Regions from separate parts of the Pseudomonas silensiensis genome, predicted to be linked through region 1. Evidence: predicted binding sites of a transcription regulator. Region 1 holds the regulator's gene; each other region holds the start of a gene.
The links. The regulator sigma-54, encoded in region 1, starts transcription at its own class of promoters, with help from an activator protein. The targets are predictions, from matches to a motif close to ANTGGCATNNANNTTGCTNT.
Positions count from the first base shown of each region.

Region 2: the regulator sigma-54 is predicted to act here: its motif matches at 5,418-5,437, upstream of QF010_RS20695 (circularly permuted type 2 ATP-grasp protein).
Region 3: the regulator sigma-54 is predicted to act here: its motif matches at 1,860-1,879, upstream of QF010_RS28525 (pilin).

Region 1 is NZ_JBNDJH010000003.1:296,912-303,174, reverse strand. It holds gene QF010_RS06040 (ZIP family metal transporter) at 1-893, shown strand, start outside; gene QF010_RS06035 (HPr family phosphocarrier protein) at 947-1,222, opposite strand; gene rapZ (RNase adapter RapZ) at 1,238-2,095, opposite strand; gene ptsN (PTS IIA-like nitrogen regulatory protein PtsN) at 2,098-2,562, opposite strand; gene hpf (ribosome hibernation-promoting factor, HPF/YfiA family) at 2,575-2,883, opposite strand; gene QF010_RS06015 (RNA polymerase factor sigma-54) at 2,958-4,451, opposite strand; gene lptB (LPS export ABC transporter ATP-binding protein) at 4,635-5,360, opposite strand; gene lptA (lipopolysaccharide transport periplasmic protein LptA) at 5,360-5,908, opposite strand; gene lptC (LPS export ABC transporter periplasmic protein LptC) at 5,895-6,263, opposite strand, start outside.
Region 2 is NZ_JBNDJH010000014.1:173,182-179,444, reverse strand. It holds gene QF010_RS20715 (acetyl-CoA C-acetyltransferase) at 1-654, opposite strand, end outside; gene QF010_RS20710 (c-type cytochrome) at 1,251-2,072, shown strand; gene QF010_RS20705 (transglutaminase family protein) at 2,196-3,017, opposite strand; gene QF010_RS20700 (alpha-E domain-containing protein) at 3,014-3,964, opposite strand; gene QF010_RS20695 (circularly permuted type 2 ATP-grasp protein) at 3,977-5,386, opposite strand; gene QF010_RS20690 (ribonuclease E inhibitor RraB) at 5,849-6,190, opposite strand.
Region 3 is NZ_JBNDJH010000027.1:38,100-44,362, reverse strand. It holds gene pilB (type IV-A pilus assembly ATPase PilB) at 1-1,699, opposite strand, end outside; gene QF010_RS28525 (pilin) at 1,926-2,333, shown strand; gene QF010_RS28520 (BON domain-containing protein) at 2,647-3,003, shown strand; gene QF010_RS28515 (DUF2845 domain-containing protein) at 3,171-3,467, opposite strand; gene QF010_RS28510 (DUF748 domain-containing protein) at 3,467-6,263, opposite strand, start outside.

The DNA.
Region 1 (6,263 bases):
TGGGCACTGAAACATTGGCGATCGGTAGTGGGCGAATGTTTCGTTACGCATTCGGGTCGCTGTTACTGCTGGCAGGCATGACGTTATTGGTTGCCCAAGGCTTGGCGTGGCTGGACCTCGAGCCGAAACTGCTGCGCGCGCTGCAAGGCGGGGCGATCTGCGCCTTGGGCACTGCCTTGGGCGCGGTGCCCGTGCTGGTGATTCGACGGATGCCCCAGGCGGTCAGCGATACGCTGCTCGGCTTCGGGGCCGGGGTGATGCTCGCAGCAACAGCGTTTTCGTTGATCGTTCCGGGGATCTCTGCCGCTGAAAACCTGGGGCTGACGCCTTGGGCGGCGAGCGGACTGATCAGTTTCGGCATCATGCTGGGTGCGTTTGGATTGTTCCTGGTTGATCGCAAGGTGTCGGGTGCGTCGCCGGAAATGCTCGTAGGTACGCTGGAACGACCGGTCATCCCGCCGCGAATCTGGTTATTTGTGTTTGCGATCATTGCCCACAACATCCCCGAAGGCATGGCGGTCGGAGTGTCGGCGGGGGGTGGCATGCCCGACGCCGATAGCCTGGCCATGGGCATCGCCTTGCAGGATGTGCCGGAAGGTCTGGTGATCGCGCTGGTTTTGGCCGGGGCAGGGATGTCGCGGGTCAAGGCGTTCCTGATCGGTGCTGCGTCAGGTCTGGTCGAGCCGGTTTTTGCACTGTTGTGTGCCTGGCTGGTGAGCCTGGCCGAATTGTTGTTGCCCTTGGGGTTGGCACTGGCGGCTGGGGCGATGTTGCTGGTGGTCACCCATGAAGTCATCCCCGAGTCGCGCCGCAATGGTCACGACAAGCTTGCAAGTCTTGGGTTGCTGATCGGGTTTTGCTTGATGATGGTGATGGATACAGCGTTGGCTTAGTGGCTGAGCACGAACTTTGTAGCAGCCTTCGGCAGCTGCTACAGGGCGAGGCGTTATTCGCCTTCGCCGAAGTAGTCATTGATCAGATTCACCAATGCCTGCAGCGCCTCATCAGCCTGTTCACCTTCGGTGCTCAGGTGGATTTTGGTGCCCTTGCCCGCAGCGAGCATCATCATTGCCATGATGCTTTTTCCGTCGACGGTGGATTCCGGCGTGCGTCCTACTCTGATCGTGCAATCCTTGAACTCACCGGCAACGCCAACGAATTTTGCAGAAGCGCGGGCATGCAGGCCCAGCTTGTTGATGATTTCAATTTCCAGAGCAGGCATCGCGGTGTGAATCCTTTAGCTGAGGTCGCGGTGGCGAACCTGGACGTTCTTCAGGGATTTTTGCAGGGCCTGGCCCAGACGTTCGGTCAGGTAGACGGAACGGTGATGGCCGCCGGTGCAACCAATGGCGATGGTGACATAAGCACGGTTGCTGGCGGCGAAGCGTGGTAGCCACTTGAGCAAGTAGGTGGAGATGTCCTGGAACATCTCTTCGACGTCTGGCTGTGCCGCCAGGTACTCGGCAACCGGCTGGTCGAGCCCGGATTGATCGCGCAACTCTGGCTTCCAGTAAGGGTTCGGCAGGCAGCGTACGTCGAACACCAGATCAGCGTCCACCGGCATGCCACGCTTGAAGCCGAAAGACTCCACCAGGAACGCCGTACCGGGTTCCGGCTGGTTCAGCAGGCGCAGCTTGATGGTATCTCGCAGCTGATACAGGTTCAGGTTGGTGGTGTTTACTTTGAGATCGGCGAGGTCGGCAATCGGCCCGAGCAGGGCGGTCTCATCGTTGATGGCCTCGGCCAGCGAGCGATTGGCATTGCTCAGCGGGTGACGACGACGGGTTTCCGAGAAACGTTTGAGCAAGGTTTCTTCGTCGGCGTCCAGATAAAGCACATCACACTGGATATGCCGGCTGCGCACTTCTTCCAGCAGTTCGGGAAACCGCGACAAGTGACTTGGCAGGTTGCGCGCATCGATGGATACGGCAACCAGCGGTTGCACCAGCTCGGTGTGAATCAACGCGCGTTCGGCCAGTTCCGGCAGCAGGCCGGCGGGCAGGTTGTCGATGCAGTAGTAGCCGTTGTCCTCGAGAACATCGAGTGCGGTACTTTTACCTGAGCCGGAGCGGCCACTGACGATGATCAAGCGCATGATTAATGACCGTTTTGCTCGTCCAGGACAACCTGATACAAGGCTTCATTGCTCGGGGCGCTGCGCAGTTTTTCGCGCACTTCCTTGCGGTCGAGCATGCTGGCGATCTGGCGCAGTAACTCCAGGTGCGCATCGGTAGCGGCTTGCGGGACCAGCAGAACGAACAGCAGGTCAACCGGGGCGCCGTCGATGGCGTCGAAATCGATGGGTGCATCAAGGTGCATCAGGGCGCTGATGGGCGAGGTGCAACCCTTCAGGCGGCAGTGGGGAATGGCGATGCCATTGCCAAAACCAGTTGAGCCGAGTTTTTCACGGGCAATCAGAGCCTCGAAGACATCTTGCATCTCCAGATCCGGCACTTCTTTGTGGATAAGGTTGGCAATTTGCTCGAGGGCTTTCTTTTTACTGCCGCCCGGCACGTTCACGAGGGAACGGCCGGGGGTCAGGATGCTTTCAAGTCGGATCATGGGTTGGGAGTGTTAACGACCGGTCGCGCCCTGGAGGAGGCTTTGGGTCTTTTCCTTATGCTTTTTGAGTTGTTTATCCAGCTTGTCGGTCAGTGCGTCGATCGCCGCGTACATATCGGTATGCTCCGCGTTTGCGACCACTTCATTGCCGGGAATATGCAGCGTGGCTTCGATTTTCTGCTTGAGTTTTTCGACTGTCATCGTGACTTGCACGTTGGTGATCTTGTCGAAATGCCTCTCTAATCGTTCGAGTTTTTCGCCGATGTAGGTGCGAAGAGGTTCGGTCACTTCCAGTTGGTGTCCACTGATGTTGACTTGCATACAGCTTCTCCTTCGTTGCCAGTGCATAAAGCGGCAGGCAGAAATGCCTGCCACTGGAACGCTGTGGCGTGGCTCTACATCAACCGCTTACGTTCGCTCGAAGGCGCGATCCCGAGGGATTCGCGGTACTTGGCGACGGTGCGGCGAGCCACCTGAATGCCTTGTGCCTCCAGTAAACCAGCGATCTTGCTGTCACTCAACGGCTTTTTCTGATTTTCCGCGGCAACCAGTTTTTTGATGATCGCGCGGATCGCTGTGGACGAGCATTCACCGCCTTCTGAGGTGCTGACGTGACTGGAGAAAAAGTATTTCAGCTCATATATGCCCCGAGGGGTATGCATGAATTTTTGCGTGGTCACCCGTGAAATCGTCGACTCGTGCATGCCCACCGCTTCGGCGATGTCATGCAGGACCAGCGGTTTCATGGCTTCGTCACCGTATTCAAGAAAGCCGCGTTGATGCTCGACGATCTGAGTGGCTACTTTCATCAGGGTTTCGTTGCGGCTTTGCAGGCTCTTGATGAACCAGCGGGCCTCTTGCAACTGATTGCGCATGAAGGTGTTGTCGGCGCTGGTGTCGGCGCGGCGCACGAAGCCGGCGTATTGAGCGTTGACCCGCAGTCGTGGCACCGACTCCTGGTTCAGCTCCACCAGCCAGCGTTCGTTGTCCTTGCGAACGATCACGTCGGGAACGACGTATTCAGCTTCGCTGGACTCGATTTGCGAGCCTGGGCGCGGGTTGAGGCTCTGCACCAGTTCAATCACCTGGCGCAGTTCATCTTCCTTGAGCTTCATGCGACGCATCAGTTGGCTGTAATCGCGGCTGCCGAGCAGGTCGATGTAATCGGTGACCAGGCGTTTGGCCTCGACCAGCCAAGGTGTCTTGGCGGGCAACTGACGCAATTGCAGCAGCAGGCATTCGCCCAGGTTGCGGGCGCCGATGCCAGCGGGTTCGAATTGCTGGATGCGGTGCAGGACGGCTTCGATTTCGTCCAGTTCGATGTCCAGTTCCGGGTCGAAGGCTTCGAGAATCTCCTCGAGGGTTTCGTCCAGGTAGCCCTGATTGTTGATGCAGTCGATCAGGGTCACGGCGATCAGGCGATCGGTGTCGGACATCGGGGCGAGGTTCAGTTGCCACAGCAGGTGGCTTTGCAGGCTTTCGCCGGCCGATGTCCGGGTGGTGAAGTCCCACTCGTCGTCATCGTTGCTCGGCAGGCTGCTGGCGCTGGTCTGGTAGACGTCTTCCCACGCGGTATCGACGGGCAGTTCGTTGGGGATGCGTTCGTTCCAGTCGCCTTCCTCTAGGTTATCAACCGTCGGGGCGGTTTCCTGGTAGGAGGGTTCCTGAATGTCAGCGTTGGGTTGCTGTTCGGCTTTGTCGGCCAAGGGGTCGGCGTTATCGAAGTCGTCGCCTTCTTCCTGGCGTTCGAGCATCGGATTGGACTCCAGGGCCTCCTGGATTTCCTGTTGCAGGTCCAGGGTCGACAATTGGAGCAGGCGGATGGCCTGTTGCAGCTGCGGTGTCATCGTCAGCTGCTGGCCCATTCTCAAGACTAGCGATGGTTTCATGGCAGGGGCTTAACACCTTATTCGCCGGCGCACATGCGCCATCCACTACAGGGCGCCGGAGCGCCAAACATAAGCAAATTATATGCCCGAAACTGCAGCGTTTGCCTAGAGCGCTGTAACAATAAAAAAATGTTGATTTTTATCGAGACAAGCGCCCGGGCAACCAGCCAGACACCTCAGTGCTTACAGGCGGAATTCATGGCCCAGATACACTTCCTTGACCAGGTCGTTGGCCAGGATGGTGGCAGAGTCACCTTCGGCGATCAGTTGGCCATCGTTAACGATGTAGGCGGTTTCGCAGATATCCAGGGTTTCACGGACGTTGTGGTCAGTGATCAGCACGCCAATGCCCTTGGCCTTGAGGTGATAGATGATCTGTTTGATGTCGCCCACCGAAATCGGGTCCACGCCGGCGAATGGTTCGTCGAGCAGGATGAATTTCGGGTTGGTAGCCAGTGCCCGGGCGATTTCCACACGGCGGCGTTCACCACCGGACAGGCTCATCCCGAGGTTGTCGCGGATGTGGCTGATGTGGAATTCCTGCAGCAGGCTTTCCAGCTCTTTGCGGCGACCGGCCTTGTCGAGTTCCTTGCGGGTCTCGAGGATCGCCATGATGTTGTCGGCTACCGAGAGTTTGCGAAAGATCGACGCTTCTTGCGGAAGATAGCCGATGCCGGCCTTCGCACGACCGTGCATAGGCTGGTGGCTGACATCCATGTCGTCAATCAGTACGCGCCCCTGATCGGCCTGTACCAGACCAACAATCATGTAAAAGCAGGTGGTCTTGCCGGCGCCGTTGGGACCCAGCAGGCCGACGATCTGACCGCTGTCGATCGACAGGCTGACGTCACGCACGACCTGGCGGCTCTTGTAGCTCTTGGCCAGATGCTGAGCTTTCAGAGTTGCCATTACTGGGCCTTTTGCTCGTCGGTTTTCTTCTTCGGCTGGATCACCATGTCAATGCGCGGACGCGACTCGGTGACCTTGTTGCCCGTCGCGCGACCGGCGCTCGCAAGCTTTTTGACCGTGTCGTAGACGATTTTCTCGCCTTGAGTGACGTTGTTGTCCTTGTCGACGACTTTTGCCTTGTCGATCAGCACAACGCGGTTTTGCGCTGCGTGGTACTGGATAGTCACTCCCCAACCCTGAACCGGTTTGGTGTCGCCAGCGGTCTGCATTTGCTCGAAGTAGGCCAGGTTGCCCACCGAAGTCACCACGTCGATGTCGCCGGTCGGGGTGCGGGTGATGGTCACAGTATTGCCTTTAACGATCATCGAGCCCTGAGTGATGATCACGTCACCTTTATAGGTGGCAATGCCATTCTTGTCGTCCAGCTGGGCGTCGTCGGCCTGGATGCGGATAGGCTGCGCTTGATCGGTCGGCAGAGCCCAGGCGCTCACGCTTCCCAGTGCTGCGCTCAGACCGAGCAAAATAGGGAGGGTTTTAACGAGCCTCATACTGTCCTCTTACGTTAGATAGCAGGTGTATCCTGCTTTCTTTCAAATACGCTTTCATTCCGTTGCCAGTCGACACACCACCAGCGCCGTCGATTCTAACGGGTTGCTCGGTCTGCGCATATTGCTGCTGCGGGAACACTGTCATGCGGGTGGTGGTAATCAGGGTCTTGCGGTTTTTCTCGTCGAAGCGCGTGATGCGCACCGAGTCAATCAGTTCGACCTGAGTGCCGTCGGGATTCACTTCGCCGTGCTCGCTCTGGACATGCCACGGAAACTCGGTGCCGCGGAACATGTTCAGGTCGGGATTGGTCAACAGCGTCACTTCGGTGGCTTTCAGGTGTTCAACCTTGTCGGA
Region 2 (6,263 bases), on a different contig from region 1:
GCCCAAGCCTTCCATGGTCGATCCGGCGCGGATGAATTCATCGTGATCGAGCAGGATAATGCCGTTCTGGTCCTGCACCGGCACCAGCGATTTGTTGAACGAACCGTCGGCCCTTGCCCGCGCAGCCTTTTGTTGGGAGTGCAGCGCATAGGCATCGACGTCTTGACGGCTGAAGCCTTCCAACGTGGCTATCAGGTCAGCGCCCACGCCTTGAGGGGCGAAATGGCTGTGAAAATTGGTTTCCGGGTCATGTGCCCAGGCGCCGCCATCGCTGCCCATCGGCACGCGGGACATGGACTCGACGCCGCCGACCACCACCAGGTCTTCGAAGCCGGAACGCACTTTCATCGCGCCGAGGTTCACCGCCTCCAGCCCCGAGGCGCAGAAGCGGTTGATCTGCAAACCTGCCACGCTGACGTCCCAATCCGCCACCTGGGTCGCGGTTTTGGCGATGTCGGAACCCTGGTCGCCGATGGGCGTCACACAGCCAAGTACCACATCGTCGACCTGACTGGTATCGAGAGACGTACGCTGTTGCAGCGCGGTGAGCAGCCCGGCTACCAGGTTCACCGGTTTGACGCTGTGCAAGGCGCCATTGGCCTTGCCTTTGCCGCGGGGCGTGCGTAACGCGTCGAAAATCAAAGCTTGGGTCATGACGTCCTCGAACCTGAGCGGGGAGTAAATGCAGAGCCCCCACCTTAGGCCGAGCAGCCCTGGATTCAATGACCGCAGTGCTCACAGACGTTGACGGTCACGCTCAGACGGACGGTAGGCAGCGACCGAATTAACCGATTGAGGACACCGAGCTGTCTAGCAAAAGGGCGCCCAAGAAGCTGGCAATAGGCCTCATGTCTTTTTTAGAGCAATTTAGGTGGAGTCCATACGAAATGGATCTAAACCAAGCGTGACGCGGGCTCTAAGGTGAAGTTGTACGAAGTTGTCGTCGGGTTTTGCCGAGGCGCTCGTCAAACAGGAAGTGCAACGCTCTGCCGTCATGGAGAAATGCAGGCAGGCATCGGGAAATAACAATAAAGGCGGTCAAGCCATGTTCAAACAATCGAAAGTACGTCAAGCCGGGCTCATTCTTTTTGCCACTACGCTGTTGTTGATTCTGCCGAACCTGACCAAGGTGATCGGCTAGTCGGTCATTAAAAAATACGGCGCCGGGTTTTATATCGCCCTCTAAAAATGTGACTGGTTCGCTACCCGGGCCAGCGTGGGTGTGCCAACCTTTGCGGCACTTCCACGACATGGACGGCGATCATTTGAAAACGCTCATTCTGTTCGGGGCCTTGCTGCTCAGCACGCCTCTGTCTGCCGCACAGCTGAACCTTGAGCTCGGCGCGAGCAGTCGCACCTGGCAAACCGAGGAGTTGCTCAAGCATCCTCAGGCTCAGACCATCACCATCAGCAACGACGTTTCCTACAAACGGGACATGAGCTATCGCGCTGTTCCGGTGGCTGCGTTGTTGTCGGGCATCAAGCCTGAAGACCATTTACAGGCGGTAGCCCTGGACGGTTTTGCCGCAGAACTTTCAGCCGCGCCGTTACTCAATACCCAGGGTGCGCGTGCATGGTTGGCGATTGAAGAACCCGCCAAACCGTGGCCACCGCTGTCGGAAGGCAAACCCGGCGCCGGGCCGTTCTATCTGGTCTGGACCGATCCGCAGGCGGGCGATATCAGCCCCGAGCAATGGCCCTTTCAAGTGGCGAGCATCAAGCGCTTGGCACCGGTGGCCGAGCGCTTCCCTGCCCTGCTGCCCGATCCGGCGTTGAAGGCTGACGATCCGGTGAACAAGGGCTTTGCGCTGTTTCAGAAGAATTGCCTGGCGTGCCATCGATTGAACGGCGCCGGGGATGCGCAGTTTGGGCCGGACCTGAATATTCCGTTTAACCCGACCGAGTATTTTGGCGCGGATTTCCTCAAGCGCTACATTCGTGATCCGCAGAGCTTGCGTCAGTGGCCTCAGGCGAAGATGCCCGGGTTCTCGGCGACGGTGTTGCCGGATGGGGATCTGGAGAGGTTGGTGGGGTATTTGAAGCACATGGCTGGGCGAAAAGTTAAGCCCTGACACCATTCCCCCATGTAGGAGTGAGCCTGCTCGCGATGGCGGACTTCCAGTCAATTAATGTGTGACTGATAAGCCGCTATCGCGAGCAGGCTCACTCCTACAGTGGGTTTGTGGTGTTGCGGGTTACTGTTGCTGGACGGAGATCACCGGCAAAGGCATCGGCATCGGTGTCGGTGACACAAACACCTTCGCATGCATCTGCTCGCAACCACCGCCACGCCGCATGCCACGCACCGGGCAGGCATCCAGGTAATCCAGGCCCACCGCCAGTTTCAGGTGACGCTCAGGCCGCGCCAATTCATTGGTCACGTCGAAGCTGTACCAGGCGTCATCGAGCCAGGCTTCCGCCCAGGCGTGACTGGCCAGGTGTTCGCTGTTCTCGCTGTACAAATAGCCCGACACATAACGCGACGGAATGCCCAGGCTGCGTGCGCAGGCGAGAAACGCGTGGGTGTGGTCCTGACAGACGCCCGAACGCCCGGCGAAGGCCTGCGCGGCGCTGGTGTCCACTTCGGTGGAGCCCGGCGTGTAGGTCATGTGCTGGTTCAGGCCATGCATCAAGTCGATCAGCGCCGTGCGATCCCGGCGCTGCTTGCATTCCTTCTCGGCGAACGCACGCAGGGCTTCGTCGGCTTCGGTCAGGCGAGTGAAACGCAAGAACGGCAGCGCCGACTGGCTTTCATGTTCCGCCTCGCGCAATTCGTCGATGTCCACCTGCCCACGAGCACCGATGATGATCTCCTCGTGGGGCTCGTCCATGGTCAGCACGTGCAGGATGTTGCCGAACGGATCGAGTTGCGCGCGCACCGGGCGCGGCAGGTCGAGCTGCCAGCTGAGCACGTGCTGGCGTTCGCTGTCGTGGGGTGTCAGTCGCAGGTACTGGATGCTCGCCCGCACCTGATCTTCGTAGTGATAGGTGGTCTCGTGGCTAATGGAAAGTCTCATGCAGCCTCCAGGTAGGAACTGTGTATGGCGTTACCCAACTGGCGCACCAGCGGGATGAACTCGGTCAGCCAGGCGTGCAGGCCTTCGTCGAGAATTTCGGAGATGCCGGTGTAGCGCAGGCGTGCGTCTATTTCCGCTGCCAGGCGTTGCGCGGGACGGCCGTTGGCCCCCGGCAATTGGGCAAGGATCTGGTCGATTTCTTCGGTGCAGGCGCGCAATGAACGCGGCACGTCAGCCCGCAGCAGTAGCAACTCAGCCACATGCCGGGCGCCGGGCGCATCGCGGTAGATCTCGGTATAGGCCTCGAACGAGGACAACGCCCGCAGCAAGGCACTCCACTGGTAATACGCGTGAGCGGTGCCATCGCTGACCGCCTCGGCCTGATCGCCCGCCATTTCGTAGCGGGCATCGAGCAGGCGCAACGTGTTGTCGGCCCTTTCGATAAATGTCCCCAGACGAATGAAGCGAAACGCATCGTTACGCATGATCGTGCCGTAGGAGGCGCCGCGGAACAGGTGGGAACGTTCCTTGATCCACTCGCAGAATCGGCTCATGCCGTAGCGACTCAAGCCCTGATCGGCAATCCCGCGGATTTCCAGCCAGGTGGCGTTGATGTTTTCCCACATGTCGGCGGTGATTCGCCCACGCACCGCATGGGCACTGGCCCGTGCGGCGCCGAGACAGCTGTAGATGCTTGCCGGGTTGGCCGCATCCAGGGCGAAGAAATGCAGCAGCCGTTCGGCGTGCAATTCGCCGTGGCGTTCCAGGTAATCGTCCAGGGTGCCGGTGATCAACAACGGCATGGCGAGTTCATGCAGGCCGTCACCACGGCCATCCTGTGGCATCAGCGACAGCGAATAACTGATGTCGAGCATCCGTGCGAGGTTTTCCGCCCGCTCCAGGTAACGCGACATCCAATACAAATCCGAGGCAGTTCTACTTAACATGGCAGGCTTCCTTCAATCCTCGACCACCCAGGTGTCCTTGGTTCCACCGCCCTGGGATGAATTCACCACCAGAGAGCCTTCGCGCAGGGCAACACGGGTCAAACCGCCGGGCACAACCCGGGTTTCGCGGCCAGACAATACAAACGGACGCAGGTCGATGTGGCGTGGCGCGATGCCGTTTTCGACAAAGGTCGGACAGGTCGACAGGGACAACGTCGGTTGCGCGATGTACGCATGGGGCTTGGCTTTGATCCGCGCGCGGAATGACTCGATTTCCGCCGCCGTCGCCGCCGGCCCGACCAGCATTCCGTAACCGCCGGAGCCTTGGGTTTCCTTGACCACCAGCTCTGGAAGATTGGCCAGTACGTGGGACAGTTCGGAGGGATTACGACACTGCCACGTCGGCACATTCTTCAGGATCGGTTCTTCATCCAGGTAGAAACGGATCATGTCCGTGACGAATGGATACACCGACTTGTCGTCCGCAACCCCGGTGCCGATGGCATTGGCCAGCACGACGTTGCCGGAGCGATACGACGACAGCAGCCCTGGAACGCCAAGCATCGAGTCCGGGTTGAACGCCAGCGGATCGAGGAACGCATCGTCGAGGCGACGGTAGATCACGTCGACGGCTTTCGGCCCGTCCGTCGTGCGCATGAACACCTTGTCATCCCGCACGAACAGGTCCGCGCCTTCCACCAGCTCAACGCCCATTTCCCGCGCCAGAAACGCATGTTCAAAGAACGCGCTGTTGAAACGACCCGGCGTCAGCACCACCACGCTCGGGTTATCAATCGGGCTGGAGCTTTTCAGGGTGTCGAGCAACAGGTTCGGATAATGATCGATGGGGGCAATGCGCTGGGCCGCGAACAACTCGGGGAACAACCGCATCATCATCTTGCGGTCTTCCAGCATGTAGCTGACGCCGCTCGGTGTACGAAGGTTGTCTTCAAGCACGTAGTACGTGCCGTCGCCATCGCGCACCAGATCGACACCGGAGATGTGGGAATAGATATCGCGGTGCAGATTCAGCCCTTGCATCGCCAACTGGTATTGCTCGTTGGCCAGCACTTGCTCGGCCGGGATGATGCCGGCCTTGATGATGCGCTGCTCGTGATAGAGGTCGGCGAGGAACATGTTCAACGCCTTGACCCGCTGAATACAGCCGCGCTCGACAACGCGCCATTCACTGGCGGGGATGCTGCGGGGGATGGTGTCGAAGGGAATCAGGCGCTCTGTCCCTTGCTCATCACCATAGAGCGTGAAGGTAATCCCGGCGCGATGAAATAACAGATCGGCCTCGCGTCGCCGTTGTGCCAAAAGCTCGTCAGGCGTTTCGGCCAGCCAACGGGCAAACTCCCGATAATGCGGGCGGACCTGGCCGCCGGCATCGTACATCTCATCAAAATAGGTGCGGATCATGCCGTACTCCTTGTCACCCGGACATCTGGGCTTCGCAAAGCCCGTGCCATCGGCATAAACGCTTTGATATCAATCAGTTGGATAATCGCACTGCACGCACCGCACCAATCCTGTGCGGTAAACGCCCCCACCTGATCGCCCCCGCTTCATTGCGAAGCAATGTTGTCGCCTATCACCAGCATAGCCAGAGTTGATTTCACTGCCCGGGAGTCGCTGCGGATAATCCGCGCATTTGCTGAAAATCTTGACGAACTTCCCTTTAGCCGCCTGTTTTGGCGGCTTTTTTTTGCGTTTTTGAAACGTTATGAATCAAAAACACGATCAAGAGATCGCAGCCTCGTTTCACTCGACAGCTGCTACAGGAGAAAACGAGGCTGCGATCTTTTGATCTTTCCGAACCCCACAAACGAAAACGGCCAACCCGAAGGTCAGCCGTTGCTGAGTGTTGTCACTGTTCATAAGTTATGCGAGTCGCCCTCGTACCTCCTGCTTGACGCCCCATCCTTCGATGATGCCGCCCAAAGGCTCGACCACCGCCTCGAAATCCTGCTCAAAATCGCCAATGCCGTCATAAGTGGCGTACATCACTTTGCTCAGTTCCAGGTACCACGCGCCGTCGTCGCGCACGCTGATCTGTGCATTCAAGGATTCACCACAGTAATGCCCTGCCGCCCTGCGCGCCCGCTCCTCGTCCGGGAAAATGGCGTAGAACTCGATGGGATGGAATCGTGAAAAGTCGAAACCGCCTTCTTTCATGCGGCGCAAGACGCTGGTGCTGATGTCTTCTTGATAGGCTGTGCTCATGAAACGTCCCCCTCAAACTGATGGATAGACTTTCCGTATTCCCGGCACTCGCAACCGAATGGGGCGAGCGATG
Region 3 (6,263 bases), on a different contig from region 1:
AGTCCTTGGTGACCCGGTTGATTTCTTCAAGGCTGGTGATGCCTTGCATGGCCTTGAGCAGGCCCGACGTACGCAGGTCATTGAAACCGTCCTTACGCATCTGGATGTCGATTTCCAGTGAGTTCCCTTCGGCCATGATCAGCCGTTGCAGGTCCGGGGTATTCTTCACCACTTCATAAATTCCGACTCGGCCTTTGTAACCGTTGTTGCAGTGATCGCAACCGACCGGTTCATAGATCGTGAATGAGCCGATCCGTTCCTCCGGGAAGCCTTCCTTGAGCAGTGCCTCCCGGGGAATCTCGATGGGTTTCTTGCAATGGCTGCATAGCTTGCGCGCCAGGCGCTGGGCGATGATCAGGCTGACCGAGGTAGCAATGTTGAACCCCTGGATGCCCATGTTGTGCAGGCGAGTCAGGGTTTCGGCGGCGCTGTTGGTGTGCAGGGTCGACAGCACCAGGTGCCCGGTCTGGGCTGCCTTGATGGCTATTTCTGCAGTTTCGAGGTCACGGATCTCGCCAACCATGATTACGTCCGGGTCCTGGCGCAGGAACGAGCGCAACGCCTGGGCAAAGCCCAGTCCCTGCTTGGGATTGACGTTGACCTGGTTGATGCCTTCCATATTGATCTCCACCGGGTCTTCGGCGGTGGAGATGTTGATGTCCACGGTGTTGAGGATATTCAGACCGGTGTAGAGCGACACGGTCTTGCCCGACCCGGTGGGGCCTGTCACCAGAATCATCCCCTGTGGCTGCTTGAGGGCGGCCATGTACAGGTCTTTCTGGTCCTGCTCGTAGCCGAGGGCATCGATGCCCATTTGTGCGCTGGACGGGTCGAGGATCCGGATCACCACTTTCTCGCCCCACAGGGTCGGCAGGGTGTTGACCCGGAAGTCGATGGACTTGCTCTTGGACAGGCGCATCTTGATCCGCCCATCCTGTGGTTTGCGTCGCTCGGAGATGTCGAGGCTGGCCATGACTTTCAGCCGCGAGGCTATGCGGTTGGCCAGTTGAATCGGCGGCTTGGCAACTTCACGCAGCATGCCGTCGGTGCGCATCCGCACGCGGTAGGTTTTTTCGTAGGGCTCGAAATGCAGGTCGGAAGAGCCACTCTTGATCGCGTCGAGCAACATCTTGTGGACGAAGCGCACCACGGGTGCGTCCTCGGCGTCTTGTCCGCCAATGGAGTCCTGTTTGTTGTCATCGATCGATTCGATGTCCACACCATCAAGGTCGACATCGGCCATGTCTTCCAGGCCGGTGCTATGGCTGTCGAAGAATTTTTCGATGGCATCGGTAAGTTTGTCGTCTTCAACCAGAATGGCTTCGGTAGTGAGCCCGGTGCTGAACTGGATGTCATTGATGGCCTGGTGATTGGTCGGGTCGGAAACGCCCACGAACAGTTTGTTGCCGCGTCGCCAGAGAGGCAGGGCGTGGTGCTGGCGAATCAGTTTCTCGCTGACCAGACCCTTGGGTTGGGTTTCCTTGTCCAGGCAGTTGAGGTCGAGCAAGGCCATGCCGAAGTGTTCCGAGGCGATCTCGGCGACCTGGCGGCTTTTTACCAGCCTGTTCTGCACCAAATAGCTGACCAGCGGGGTTTTATCACGTTGGGCTTGCTGATACGCCTGTTGCGCGCTTTTGTCAGTGAGCAGTTCGGCCAGGACCAATTGCTTGGCCAGACCGCTAAGGGCGATGTCATTCATGGGGATCCCGGACGCAGACAGTTCATGACTTATAGCCTAGTCAAGCGGAGGAACCAAACCAGCGGCGTTCAGGTGACAAAAAGTGTCAGATAGTGCGGATTCTGGGGGTAGGAAACGGCTTTGTGTTGGTCCCGTGTCTCTATAACAGGCGGGCGAAGGGCATGGCATGGACTGTGCTGTGGCTAGCTCAGATCATGAGATTTCGACTCATGCATGGAGCTTGTCTATGAATACTCAAAAAGGTTTTACGCTTATCGAGCTGTTGATCGTGGTGGCGATCATCGGGATCCTGGCGACGTTTGCCATTCCGGCTTACTCGAAGTATCAGGCGCGGGCGAAGATGACGGCGGGTGCAGCCGAAATTTCGGCGCTCAAAGTGGGTTATGAGGACGCGGTCAACTCGGGTACTGCGGCCCCGGCTGTAGCCACTTTTGCTCCAAATGCCGCCAATTCGCAGAACTGCACGATCACCGCCGTTACTGGTACTACTCCAGGCATTCTTTGCACAGTGAAAAGCCCTCCAGCGGTTATTGCTGGTGCGACTGTGACACTGACTCGAGACGCAGCTAATGGTTGGTCATGCGCCACCAGCGTCGGTGCCGATTTCGCACCAGCAGGTTGCACACACCCGTAATTGGTAACGCGGTTAAAGCGGTTTGAAGTGCCTCTGTCGACAGACAGGGGCATTTTTTTAAGTGCGTATCAGGCTCAAGTACAAAAAACCCGATAATTCATGGCCTTAGGCCCATGCCCAAAACCCGCAACTTGCATGTAGAAAAAATCAAAGTCATGCAATTTGCATGATTCCGAAAATTAACCGTTTTCATAACTTATTGATTTATATAGATTTATTGACTGTCTCAAACTTGGCACAGCGTTCGCACTATCTCCAGTAACCCTGCTGACAAGACACGCAGCAGACTTTATGAAAAACAGGAGTTACTCGTATGAAGAAGTTCGCTATCGCTGCCGCTACTGCTACCGCGCTGACCCTGACCATGGCCAACGCTGCATTTGCACAGACCACCCAAACCACCCAGGCTCCGATGACTCTGGCGGCCGGTGAAGTCACCAAAGCCAAAGAAGCTACTTCCGATACCTGGATCACCACTAAAGTCAAAGCCGACCTGGTGACCGAAAAAGGCATTCCTGGTACCGACATCAAAGTCGAAACCAACAAAGGCGTAGTGTCTCTGTCGTCCACCGTTGCGGTAACTGACGCTCAGAAAGCCACCGCCGTGGCGATCGCCAAGAAAATCAAAGGCGTCCAGGCGGTCTCCGCTGACGGCCTGAAATCCGAGTAAGACAAGGCTTCTCGCCTGGACTGGGAGAAGGCGCGACAGACGGGCCGAGCAATACGTCTGCCGCCTCAGGAGAGTTCATGCGAAGGCCATAAGGATGTGGCCATTACAGGCCCCGGCATTCGTGTCGGGGCCTGTTCTATTTGGGGCAACGCAAAGCAAATGTGAGGTCAGTTGCCGCGCTTGCTGGTGATCTGCTTCAAACGATTACCTTCAAAACGCAGGTACTGATACATCCCGCCGTTGGGCCCGTAGGTCCATTCCTCGACTTGAAACTCTTCCCGTCGGTTAGCGCTGCGCTTGTAGCCCAAAAAATCACGGCTGACCGGTTCACCGCATTTCTGCAGCACTTCACTGGACCTGTCTCCGACACTGACCAATTGACTGCCGCAGCGCAGGGTATCGGCTGCCGAGGCCTGACTGGCGGCCATCGCCAGAGCCAGGCTTATCATCCATTTCGCGCCCATCATTCAGCGTCCAGATGCAGCGGCGTAACCACCCGACCGTCACTTTCCGCTTCACCGAGGTTAGCGTCGATGAAGTACACGCGGTCATCGGCCAACTGACCCTTGTCGACCAGATAGTCCTTGATGCTGCTGGCGCGTTCCTGACCCAACTGACGCAACAGCACGTCGCTGGAACTCCAGAATTTGATCACGTCGGCGCGCATTTTGGCGGTGCGTTCTTCCTTGCCCAGATCCTTCCACTCGGCGGGCGGCTGCGTCTTCAGGCGCGTGCGGTAGATCCCTTCCAGCAGCGGACCTTTCTCGTTATCCGGTACTTCCAGCAATGACGCCTGGGCCGGCACCTTGTCACCGCGACGCTGGAGCATTTTGTAGTAGTTGTATTGGTATTCACGTTCCAGACGCTGCTCGGCGATCAGCGGGCCATCGCTGCTGGCAGCCGCCGTGCCTTCGATTTCCAGGCGCAGGGCCGGACGTTCCTTGAGGGCCTGGGACAGTTTGACCAGTGAACCCTCGGCCTCCTTGCTCAGTTCGCTTGAGCCCGGGGCAAACGACACAGTGCCCAAATCTTCCGAACCACTCCCACTGACCAGTCCGCCAATCATTTTGAATGGCGCCGCGGCGGCTTTGACGATGAGGTTGCGCAGGGTTTGCCAAATGATAGGCATGACGCTGAACTGCGGATTGTTCAGGTCGCCGGTCACCGGCAGTTCAATGGAAATCTTGCCGTCGACGTCCTTGAGCAACGCGATCGCCAGTTTCAGCGGCAGGCTCACAGCGTCCGGACTGTCGACTTTCTCACCCAGTTGCAGTTGCTCGACCACCACTTTGTTATCGGCCTTGAGCTGGCCCTTGGTGATCAGGTAATGCAGGTCAAGATTGAGCCGGCCCTTGCGGATGCGGTAGCCGGCGAACTTGCCGGAGTAGGGCGTCAGCGTGGTCAGTTCAACACGTTTGAAACTGGTGGCGATGTCGAGGCTGGCCATCGGGTCGAACGGGTTGACTGAACCCTTGATGGTGACCGGTGCATAGCGGTCGACTTTGCCTTTGATATCGACGCTGGCCGGTTTCGCCTGACGGCTGTCGATGGTGCCGATCTGTCCGTTGAGCTGTTGCACGGCAGTGGCGAAGTTCGGGGTCAGGCTGAAGTCGGCGAAGTTGGCCGAGCCGTCGTTGATGGCGATGCCGCCAATGTGGATGCCCAGCGGTTTTTCCGTGCTGGCAGGTTTGGCTGCAGCCGTTTTGGCGCCTGAGTCGGGCGGTTGCGGAATCAGCAGATCATCGATGTTGGTGGTGCGGTCATCGTTGATCATGAAGCGCGCATAAGGCTGGAACAGGTTGACCTTGTCGATCGACAGGCTGTCGCCGTGCTGATAATTCAGGCCTTCGAGCACCAACTGCTGCCACTTGAGGAAGTCGCGGGTTTTGAGGGTGTCGAGGGTATGCAGTTGATCGACCTGAGCACGGCCAGTGACGCTGAATGCCAGCGGCTCGGTGCTTTTCAGATCGACCGCCAGATCACTGCCGAGCATGCCGCTGCGCAGTTCCAGGCGAATGAACGGGTTGATATAGGACTGTGCGACGCGCAGGTCGATGTCCTTGGTTTGTACTTTTAACCTGGCGCTGACCGGGGCGAGATTGACGATACCGTCTGCCGTGAGCTTGCCTTGCTTGCCCACGCCCGTATCGAGCTTGAGGTTAAAAGGCGAGCCATTGAGGCTATCGAAATTCTGCAGGTCCAGGTTCAGCGGGCCGACGTCCAGCGCCACAGTGGGTACTGCCTTGCGGTCAGCCAGATGCACCTGGTAATCGCGCAGTTGCACGTCTTTTAGCAGCACCTGCCATGGCTTGCTCGGTGGCGCCGGGTCCGGTTTCGGTGAATCGGCGGCGGCCGGGGTGCTGGCCGGTTCGGCCTTGGCTTTGACGGCTGCTTTGGACGGTTGGCTGGCGAACAGTTTCTGCCAGTCGAGTTGCCCATCGGCTTCGAGGGCGGCCCAGGTTTCCAGTTTCTTACTGCGGATCTTGCCGACGACCACTTGCTGCTTGGCCAGGTCGACGGTGGTTTCGCTGATGTCCAGACGCTCGAGTTTCGCCAGCGGTCGACCGTCAGGTGCTTTGATCGCGAACGGCGCGATGCTGACGGCGACGTTGCTCAACAGCAGTTCGGTTTCCTTGGCCAGGTTGAGTTTGTAGTCGGTGCTGAGGCTCATGACGCCGTTTTCGAGCACCAGTGGCAGCGCGTCACGCACATAGGGCCAAAAGGATTTCATCTTGCCGTTGGTGATCTTCAGCTTACCTTCGGAGGCGATCGGGATCAGGCTGAAATTGCCGGTCCAGTCGATCTGTCCACCTGCCGGGCCGATGGCCACCAAGGTCATGTCGGCACTGTCTTCAGGCAGGGTGCTGAGGTTTTTCAGTTCGAAGTCGAGTTTGTCGTAGAGGAATTCGATGGGTTCGCTGGGGCGTTGGTCCTGGAAGTGCACGACACCGCCGGCCAGTTTGATCCGCTCGATGCGCAACGGGAACGGTTTAGCGTTCGGGTCGGCCGGGGTCGGCTCACTGGCGGGGAGTTTGAACAGGCCAATCAGATTGAGCTTACCGTCCTTGCCAAAGAGGATTTCGGTCTTGGGTTTGTCGATTTCGATATCGGACAGGTGCAGCGCCTTGGTCCAGAGGCTGTCGATCTGCAGGTTGGCGTACAGGCGTTCGAAGCCGACCTGCTCCTTGCCCGGATCGCCGATGATCAGTCCCCACAGAGTGACTTCAAGGCTGAACGGATTGAGTTCGATCCGCTGAATC